Regions from separate parts of the Burkholderia sp. BCC1972 genome, predicted to be linked through region 2. Evidence: riboswitches for the same ligand, from Rfam matches in the RefSeq annotation. Region 2 holds a riboswitch; the other holds the start of a gene.
What was found. Region 2 has a riboswitch for FMN ahead of ribB (3,4-dihydroxy-2-butanone-4-phosphate synthase). Riboswitches for the same ligand answer to the same signal wherever they lie in the genome.
Positions count from the first base shown of each region.

Region 1 (5,072 bases), on a different contig from region 2:
ATTCTGGCGATTTTCACGATGTGCCTCTGTGCGTGTGGTTGGCAAATGGATTTTATTGTTCGACCAGATACGGGCTCGTGCCCGCATTAACGGGTATGCGAGATGTTTCTTTACCCTTCGAAAACCCTGATATTAGTTTTTCTAGCGTTGAGAGCGTTATCCGGCGGGCGTTCTTGATAAAGATCAAAAAATCGCCTGTCGCCCGTGATTCAAGGGTTTATATGTGGAATTTGAAACCGGTTTTATTGATAAAAACAAAAACCATCTTTTTTATAATAATTGTCTGATGATTTCGTTTCGATTTATGGATGAATACTGGAATTTCGTTTTCGGTGAATCACGGAAGGTGCCGATACGAATGTCCGGCGTACGCCGCCTGACTGGCGCGATGGGCAGATAAACGGAAACGGGCACGCCATGTCGGCGCGCCCGGACGGCCCGCGGCGGGCGCCGCGGGCCGTACAAGGGTCAGAACGTAGTGCGCAACCCGGCCATCACGCTGCGGCCGCCTTCGGGCGCGAAGCCGCGCACGACCGACGTCGAATAGCGGATCTCCTGGTTCGTCAGGTCGTCGCCGCGCAGGTAGGCGAGCCAGTGCGTCGGGCCGACACGGAACTTGTAGGTCAGCACCACGCCGAGCGACGTGTAGCCGTCGGTCGAGAAGTCGTTGTCGGGCACGCGATGCTGCGACCACGCGTGCGTGACCTGTGCGCGTGCGCCGAACGGGCCGTAGCCATAGTCGGCCGCGAGCGTCGCGCGCAGCGGCGCAATGCGCGGCAGCGGCTGGCCCGTGTCGACGTTGCGCGCATGCGTGTAGTCGGCCGTCAGTTCGAGGTCGACCGTGTGGCCCCGGCGCGAGAACGCGCGCCATTTGCCGTCCAGCTCGACGCCGTAGAACTCGGCGCGCACGCCGCGATAGATCGCCTCGTTCAGCGAGCCGTCGGTGCCGGGCGCGACGGGTTCGCCGTCGCCGTCCACGACGCGGCCCGTGTTGTACTCGGTCAGGTAGTTCGAGAAGCGGTTGTAGAACACGCCGACGCTGCCGCGATTCGGGCCGCTCGCATAGCGCAGCGACAGGTCGGTCGACACGGCTTTCTCCTTCGATGCGTTCGGGTTGCCGATCAGGAACTGGCCGGTCGCATCGTGCGGGCCGTTCGAATACAGCTCGTAGAAGGTCGGCGCGCGTTCGGTGTATGCGACGTTCGCCGCGACCGACCATACCGGTGTCAGCGAAAACAGCGCGCCGGCCGACAGGCTGCCCGCGTTGAAGTCGCGCGGCTGCGCGCCCGCGAATTTCTCGACGCCGGCCGGATCGGGGTCGACCTTCACGTGCTCGAAGCGGCCGCCGAGGCTCAGCTTCAGCGCGGGGACGACCTGCCATTCCTCGAGGCCGAACAGCGCGACGCTGTTCGTGCGCGTGGACGGCACGAGCAATTCGTCGCCGAGCGCGGAGAACGTGTTCTGGGCGAACTGCACGCCGATCGCGCCTTCGAACGGGCCGATCTTGCGATGCCGCGCCTCGATGCGCGCTTCGTAGCCGCGATTGCGGAAGGTGGTCGCCGTCTCGCCGTTGTTGACTTCCTTGTGGCGATAGTCGGTGTACGCGAAATCGAATTTCAGCTTCGTGAACGGCCCGCTCAGGTTGCGCACCTCGGACGCGAACGCAAGGCGTTCCTGCCGCATCCGCAGCCGCACGTCGCTTTCCGCGACCGAGCCGTAGTTCGATTCATAGCCGCTGTACGACAGGCCCGCGAAGCCGTCGGCCCACGTGTACGACGCGCCGACCGCGCCGCCGTGCACGCGGCCGTCGCTGTTCGGCACGTTGCCTTCCGGCTGCGGCGTGTCGGGGCCGTCGACCGCACGTTGCTGGCTGCTGCGCGCGTAGCCGGGAATCCGCAGCTTGCTCGTTTCGCGGTCGAACGCGTCGACGTGGAACGCGAAGCGGCCGTTGCCGCCTTCGACCTGCGCGGCACTGGCGCGCACGGAATTCGCGCCGCCGTAGCGCGCGTCGAGCGCGCCCGTCACGCCTTCGATCGCTTCGCGCGGAATCCGGTTGTCGATCGTGTTGACCACGCCGCCCACTGCGTTGCCGCCGTACAGCAGCGCGGCCGGGCCGCGCACGATCTCGACGCGCTCGATCGACAGCGGATCCTGCGGCACCGCATGGTCATACGACAGCGACGACGCGTCGTAGGCCGCGACGCCGTTCTGAAGCAGCCGGATCCGGTCGCCATCCATCCCGCGGATGATCGGGCGGCCGACCATCGGCCCGTAGGTCGTGGTCGACACGCCGGGCAGCCCGTTGAGCGTTTCGCCGAGCGAATCGGCCTGGCGGCGCGTCAGCGCATCGCCGGAGAGCTGCACGGTCGGCGCGATCAGTTCGGTGTCGCCGAGCGGGTTCGCGGTCACGAAGATCGGTGCGAGCGAGGTGGCGGCCGGCGCCGGGTTCGACGACGCGGGTGGTTCGGTCTGCGCATGGGCGACGGCGGCGAGCAGCATCAGCGAAAGGGGCGAGAGCGGGCGAAGCGGTAAACGAGGGAGGTCGCGCATGGTCGGTGAATCGGTTGGAATCGGGATCGGATAACGAGCGATGCGGATCACGGCTGGATACGATATATTGTTGCGTCGCTGACGCGCAGTGACCCGCTGGAACATCGCTCGGCGAGACTCGGCCACCACGGTGGAACGGCGTCAGGCGAACGAGCTCGCGAAATGATATGTTATATCATTTCAAATTCCAAGCCGGCAGGCAGGTTCCCGTGGGGTTTCTGTCAGATCGGTGAAAAGGGCGGCTGGAGCGGAGGGGGATTGCGGGAAATGACCGGGGGCGCGTCGGGCGCATGACGCGAGCGGCGACGTCGAAGAGCCGACACGACGAGACTGTGATAGATTTCCGGCGCGGCCGATGTGCCGCGAACGTTCTCAGGGCGGGGTGAAATTCCCCACCGGCGGTAATCGCGCGATTGCGCGTAGCCCGCGAGCGCTTGCCGGCACGCATGTGCATGGCAAGGTCAGCAGACCCGGTTCGATTCCGGGGCCGACGGTCAAAGTCCGGATGAGAGAGAGCGGGGTTCGTTGCGTACGCAAGGTACGCGGCTTGTCCCTGTGCGCCCATTCAACTCACACAGGACCTATCGATGACCCAACTTGCTTCCCCCTCCCAAACTGCCGCGCCGCGTATCGCCTTTGTCCAGTCGTGCTGGCACAAGGAGATCGTCGACCAGTGCCGAAACGCGTTCGTCGACGGGCTCGCCAACGCGAACCTGAGCCGGGCGGATTGCGATTTCTTCGAAGTGGCAGGTGCCTTCGAGATCCCGCTGCATGCCAAGCTGCTCGCGAACACCGGCAAGTACGCGGCCATCGCGTGCGCCGGCCTGGTGGTCGACGGCGGCATCTATCGCCATGACTTCGTCGCGCAGGCGGTGATTTCCGGTCTCATGCAGGTGCAGCTCGAAACCGGCGTGGTGGTGCTGTCGGCGGTGCTGACGCCGCATCATTTCCACGGCGCCGAGCATGTCGCCTACTTCCACGAGCACTTCCTCGTGAAGGGCGCGGAACTCGCGCATGCATGCGTCGATACGATCGGCAAGGTCGCCGCGCTGAAGGCGGAATCCGTGGCCGCCGCGATTCCGCAGGCTGCCTGACGCATTGCGGTGCGAATGCCGCCGCGCGACGCAGGGTGTCGCGCGGCGGCATGGCTACGGGCGTCGCGTCACGGTGCGAAGAACACGTCCGTGCGGTTCGTCAGGTTGCCCGCGCTGGTCTGCACGAAGAACGGGTGGAACGACGATGACGGGAGCACGTCGAGCCCCTGGTAGTCGCCGATGAAGAACCCTTCGGCGTTGGGCGCGAGCTTCATGTCGAACGGGCCGCCGACGCGCCGCTCGTCGGCGAACGTCGTGCCGCCGTCGAGCGAGATCTTGCGCCAGAAGCCGGTCGGCAGCGTCGTCGTGTTGCCGGCCAGCAGGTCACGGAAGTCGTAGTAGGTGACCATCACGGCGCCCGTGTTGTCGACGCGCACCGACGGATTGAACGCGGGGCGCCCGGTCGGCGTGTTCAATTGCTGCGGCGTGCTCCATGTCGCGCCGCCGTCCTTCGACGTCGATACCGCAATCTCGTCGTACTTGCCGCCGTTGAAGCGGCTGTCCTGCCACACCACGTAGAGCTGCCCCGATGCGGGATCGATCGCGGGTTCCGGAATGATGTCGCCGGTGCGTACCGGTTCGCCGGTGTTCGGATCGGTGACGCCGACCGTCTGCAGCCCCGCGATCACCTGCGGTTTCGTCCACGTCGCGCCGTCGTCGGTCGACTTGATGAACGCGACCTTGCCGGCCGCCTTGCTGAACGGCGGCTGGATCAGGTCGAAGAAATCGTATAGCGTGCCGCTCTTCGGATCGACGACGATCTGGTTGCCGATCGTCTGCTGGCGCGACGGCACGTCGACGATAACCTTCGCAGCGGTCCACGTCTTGCCGCCGTCGGTCGTCTTCGAGAACAGCGTCGGCCCGCGGTACGCCTTCGTGTGCAGGTTCGCGTACGGGTTGCCGTTCGGCAGTTCGAGACGATCCCATACCGCATAGGCAGTACCGGCCTTCACGGGGTTCGCCGTCACCGATTCCTTGTCGTTGAAGAACTGCGTCGTCGGTTCGTCGTTCGCGATCAGCACGGCCGGGCTGCTCCACGTCTGTCCGCCGTCGGTCGAGACCGACGCGGCCACCGCGTTGCCGTTGTTCGACTGGTTGAACGAGATCGACACCGAATACGCGGTGCCGTCCGGCCCGAACGACACCCACGGATCGGACGCGCGCTCGTATTTCAGCCCGCCCGGCGCGCATGCGCTGAACGGCTGCGGCGTGCGCGCCCAGGTCGCGCCGCCGTCGAACGTGTAGCCGGCGACGAGCCCGTGCGCGCCGCCGTTCGACCAGCGGTCCTGCTGCCACACGCCGATCATGTTCGTCGGGTTCGCCGGGTTGACCGCGAGCCACGGTTCCACTTCGGCATTCACGTAGTTGGTGCCGGGGCCGCCGATGGTGCACGCGGCGAACGGGCTCGGGCCGGACACGACGACAGGC
Region 1 covers NZ_CAJPGH010000025.1:82,641-87,712, reverse strand. Annotated here, with positions in the region: gene U5798_RS28710 (methyl-accepting chemotaxis protein) at 1-2, opposite strand, end outside; gene U5798_RS28705 (TonB-dependent receptor) at 469-2,550, opposite strand; FMN riboswitch at 2,915-3,071, shown strand; gene U5798_RS28700 (6,7-dimethyl-8-ribityllumazine synthase) at 3,138-3,644, shown strand; gene U5798_RS28695 (sialidase family protein) at 3,713-5,072, opposite strand, start outside.
Region 1: it holds a riboswitch for FMN, as region 2 does, so the genes downstream of both, U5798_RS28700 (6,7-dimethyl-8-ribityllumazine synthase) here and ribB (3,4-dihydroxy-2-butanone-4-phosphate synthase) in region 2, are expected to answer to the same signal.

Region 2 (5,072 bases):
TGCTGTGCGCGACCGCGTCCGGCTACGCGATGCTGATGGTCGCGCGCGTCGTCACGTCGTTCGCGCACGGTTCGTTCTTCGGGATCGGCGCAGTGGTCGCCGCGTCGCTCGTGCCGGCCGACAAGCGCGCGAGCGCGATCGCGCTGATGTTCACCGGGCTCACGCTGTCGAACGTGCTCGGCGTGCCGTTCGGCACGTTCGTCGGCCAGCTGCTCGGCTGGCGCGCGTCGTTCTGGATCGTCGCCGCGCTCGGCGTGCTGGCGCTCGGCGGCGTGGCCGCGCTGGTGCCGAACCGCCACGACAGCGGGCCGGTGGGCCTCGGCCACGAAGTGCGCGTGCTGAAGGAGCCGCAGGTGTGGCTCGCGCTGCTGATGACGGTGCTCGGCTTCGGCGGCGTGTTCGTCGTGTTCACTTACATCGCGCCGATTCTGGAGACCGTGTCGGGCTACTCGCCGCGCGCGGTCGCGCTGATCCTCGTGCTGTTCGGCGCCGGGCTGACGGTCGGCAACACGCTCGGCGGCAAGCTCGCCGACCGTGCGCTGATGCCGTCGCTGATCGCGATCCTCGTCGCGCTGATGGCCGTGATGGCCGTGTTCGCGAAGACGAGCCACCTGCCGGTCGCGGCCGCCGTCACCGTATTCGTGTGGGGGATCGCCGCGTTCGCGACGGTGCCGCCGCTGCAGGCGCGCGTGGTCGAGAAGGCCGCGAGCGCGCCGCATCTCGCGTCGACGCTGAACATCGGCGCGTTCAACGTCGGCAACGCGGGCGGCGCGTGGCTCGGCGGCCTTGCGCTGGAACACGGCTTCGCGCTCGACGCGCTGCCCTGGGTCGCCGTCGCGGTGACGTTCGCGGCGCTCGTCGTCACGTGGCTCGCGATGCGGCTCGACGCGCGCGGCCCGGCACGCGGCGCGGCACCGGCGGCGCAGTGAGCGTCGCCGCGGCGCGCTGACGGCGACGCCATAGCGGCAGGAAAAGGTTCGCGAGAAACGTATTCCTCCGCGATGCTGATAACGGTGTGAAGATAACTTCGTTTGCCCGTGCAAGACCGGGTGATAGCGTCTCGATACGCGCCAAGGCTGGCGCAACGCGATTCCGATCCCGGCTTACCCCCTATGCAGGGCCGCGCGGCGGCCCGGAGGCAATGCTATGTCTTCATCCCTGGCGCTCGTGCGCGACGTGTCTTCCTTCGAGTCCGGCAATGCGGCCGACCTGCGCGGCGCGTCCGCATCGCTCGACGTCCTCGAGCAGGTCGTCGGCGTGAACCTCGCGCGCTTGCGCGCCGAGCGGCAGCTGTCGCTCGATGCGCTCGCGCGGCTGTCCGGCGTGTCGCGCGCGATGCTCGCGCAGATCGAATCGGCGCGCAGCGTGCCGTCGATTAAGGTGCTCTGCAAGATCGCCGCCGCGCTGAAGGTGTCGGTCGCTGCGTTCCTGCGCCGCCATGCGGTGAACGGCTTCGAGCACCTGGCGGCCGAACGCGCATCGCGCGTCGTCAGCTCGAACGGCCGTTTCTCGGCGCGCGCGCTGTATCCGGAAGGCGAGCCGGCCGCGGCCGAATTCCACGAACTGCGGATCGCGCCGCTGCATACGGAGCCCGGCGCGCGCCGTGCGCCCGGCACGACGATCAACCTCGTCGTCAGCGAAGGCACGCTCGAAGTCAGCGTGCACGACCGCCGCCAGTTGCTCGCGACCGGCGACGCGATCGTGTTCGATGCCGACCAGCCGTACAGCCTGCGCAACCCCGGCGACCGCGAAGCGCGCGCGTTCCGTGTGACGGTGAGCCCCGAGGTGCCGCCGCGCTGGCTCGTGCCCGACGCGGCGCACGCGGCTCATTGACCGTGCCGGCGCGACCGAACGGCCGCCTTCCCGTTGTCGCGTGGAAGCGCCGTCGGGCGGTCGGCCGTTCGGACGATGCCGTTTGACCGAGTCGTCAGTAAGGTTTCAGGCGTGGTGCGCTGCGCTTCGTGCACAGCTGTTGTATGCTTGGCCCGCCGCTGACGGGGTGTTCCCGTCCGGCAATCAGTGCGTCTTCAGGGCGGGGTGAAATTCCCCACCGGCGGTAGGTCGGCGTAAGCCGGCGAGCCCGCGAGCGCCCGCGCATCCGCGCGGGGTCAGCAGATCTGGTCGAATGCCAGAGCCGACGGTCATAGTCCGGATGAGAGAAGATGTGCAGATAGTCATGTCCGTCAGGGCCGCTTCGCGATGCACGCGAAGCGGGTTGCCGTTCTGTCTGTTTGCAATGCCCTGAAACGTTTTTCGCCCAAATCGAATTTGCGAGGAGCGTTTCACATGTCCTTGTTGTCCGTTTCGTCGGCGCCCGCCGACGCCTTTGCCGATCTCCCGCTGCTGGATTCCGAACCGGTGCCGCCGCGCATCGCCGCTGCGCTCGACGCCATGCGCGCAGGCCGTGCGGTCGTGCTGCAGGATGACCACGACCGCGAGAACGAAGCCGACCTGATCGTCGCCGCCGAGCGCATCACGCCCGAGACGATGGCGCTGCTGATCCGCGAGTGCAGCGGCATCGTATGCCTGTGCCTGACCGACGACACCGTGCGCGCGCTCGAACTGCCGCCGATGGTGCAGACCAACGAAAGCCGCAACGGCACCGCGTTCACGGTGTCGATCGAAGCGCGCGAAGGCGTGCATACCGGTGTGTCGGCGGCCGATCGCGTGACGACGATCCGGGCGGCGATCGCGGAAGGTGCGAAGCCGCACGACATCGTGCGCCCCGGCCACGTGTTTCCGCTGCGTGCGCAACCGGGCGGCGTGCTCGCGCGCCGCGGTCACACCGAAGGGACGGTCGACCTGTCGATCCTCGCGGGCCTGAAGCCGGCCGGCGTGCTGTGCGAGCTGATGAATCCGGACGGCACGATGACGCGCGGCGACGACGTCGAGCGTTTCGCGCAACGCCACGGGCTGCCGATGCTGACGATCGCGGAGCTCGTCGAATTCCGCGAGGCGCTGGCGGCCGCGCGCGAACGCTGCTGCGAACCGGCCTGAGCGACGGGAAGGCGGGTGCGTTCGTGCACCCGTCGCGGGCTGGATCGACCCGATCCGGCCGGCATGAACATCAGGACTGCACGTCGCCGAATTCGCCGCGCATGCCGGCTTCGACGAGCGCCGGCAGTTCGTCCATCTTGCGCATGATCCGCGTGATGCCCATCGCGCGCAGCGCGTCCGCGTAGTTGTCGGGGATGTGGCTCGCGCCGACGAACGCGATCGTCTTCATCCCGGCCGCCCGTGCGGCATTCAACCCCGATACGCTGTCCTCGACGACGATGCAGCGCTCCGGCACGACACCGAGCGTCTGCGCCGCGTGCAGGTAGACGTCGGGGTAGGGTTTCGGCCGCGCCACCTGCTCGGAACTGAACACGCGCTCGCCGAAAATCTCGGTGAGCGACGCGCGCTTCAGCGAATTGCGCACGCGCACGAGCCGGCTGTTCGACACCACGGCCGCCGGCAGCGTGACCTTCAGCAGCGCGTCGCGCACGCCGGAGATCGGCGCGAGCGATCGCGCAAGCGCGACCTCGATGTTGTGCTCGATGGTCTCGATGAAGTTCGCGGGCATCTCGATCCCGAAGCGGGATTCGATGCCGGTGAGGAAGCGCGACGTCTGCTGGCCGAATGCCGACTTCGCGGCGGCTTCGAAATCGAGGTTCGGGAACGTGGCGGACAGCGTTTCAAGCAGCACGCGGTCGGCAATGACTTCGCTGTCGACGAGCACGCCGTCGCAGTCGCAGATGAGGTGATCGAGCATGGTGATGAAAATGCGGTAGACCGGCGACGCCGATCAATTCGCCATCATACGTGCTTTCGCGCGCGCGCCGCGTGGCGTTTCGGCAAATTTGCCCGATACGGGCGTGCGGGTGCCACATGTCGTGCCGCCGAGGCACAGGTCGCCCGATGGCGGCCGCCCGGGTGACCGGGCCGCCGCCGTTTGTCGCGTCACAGCGCGATCACGCGCCCCGTTTTCCACGACGTCATCGCGGCTTCGGCCAGCTCGAGCGCGGCGAGCCCGTCGTCGATCGTCGTCCTGACCGGCGTGCCGTCGCGCAGCGCGTCGACGAAGTGCGCGATCTCGGCCGCGTATGCATGCCGGTAGCGCTCGAGGAAGAACGGCTCCGGCACGTCGGTCGCGATGCCGCCGGCGAGCCATGCGCTCACCTCGGTAGGCCGCACGTTGCCGGCCTGCAGCATCCCGTGGCTGCCGAGCAGCTCGAAGCGCTGGTCGTAGCCGTAGGCCGCGCGTCGCGACGTGTTGATCTGGCACAGCATCCCGCGCTGCGTGCGGATCGTCACGGCGGTCGAATCGATGTCGCCCGCTTCGTGCACGGCCGGGTCGGTCAGGCAACTGCCGGTCGCGTGCAGCGTCTGCGCCTCGTCGCCGAGGATCCAGCGGAACACGTCGAAGTCGTGGATCAGCATGTCCTTGAAGATGCCGCCCGAGCTGCGGAGATAGTCGGCCGGCGGCGCGCCCGGGTCGCGGCTCGTGACGACCAGCATTTCCGGCGCACCGATTTCGCCGCGCTCGACGCGTGCCTTCAGCGCCGCGAACGTCGGGTCGAAGCGGCGCTGGAAGCCGATCATGCAGGTCACGCCGGTGCGCCGCACGACGTCCGCGCATGCGCGCGCGCGTTCGACGGTCAGGTCGACCGGCTTCTCGCAGAACACGGCCTTGCCCGCGTTCGCGGCCGCGACGATCAGGTCCGCGTGCGTGTCGGTGCTCGACGCGATCACGACGGCCTGCACCGACGCGTCGCCGAGTGCGCGCTCGAGGTCGGCGACCTGCGCGCCGTGCGCGTGCGCGAGCGCCTCGGCCGACGGCGCATGCCGGTCGATCACGTACCTGAGCTTCGCGCCCGGATGGCGCGCGAGATTCGCCGCGTGGATCTTGCCGATCCTGCCCGCGCCGAACAAGGCGAATTCGATCATTCCGTTCTCCTGTTGATTGGGTTTTGTCGGCACGCCGCGTGTGCCGGCAGCGTGTCCTGGTGATGTATCAGTGATCCGCCAGTTCACCGCGCACGTAGTCGATGCTCGCCCGCAGCCGGTCTTCGATGTCGCTGGCCTCGGCG
Region 2 covers NZ_CAJPGH010000016.1:88,721-93,792, reverse strand. Annotated here, with positions in the region: gene U5798_RS22485 (MFS transporter) at 1-929, shown strand, start outside; gene U5798_RS22480 (XRE family transcriptional regulator) at 1,147-1,833, shown strand; FMN riboswitch at 2,020-2,168, shown strand; gene ribB (3,4-dihydroxy-2-butanone-4-phosphate synthase) at 2,287-2,997, shown strand; gene U5798_RS22470 (HAD family hydrolase) at 3,068-3,754, opposite strand; gene iolG (inositol 2-dehydrogenase) at 3,943-4,929, opposite strand; gene U5798_RS22460 (TIM barrel protein) at 4,997-5,072, opposite strand, start outside.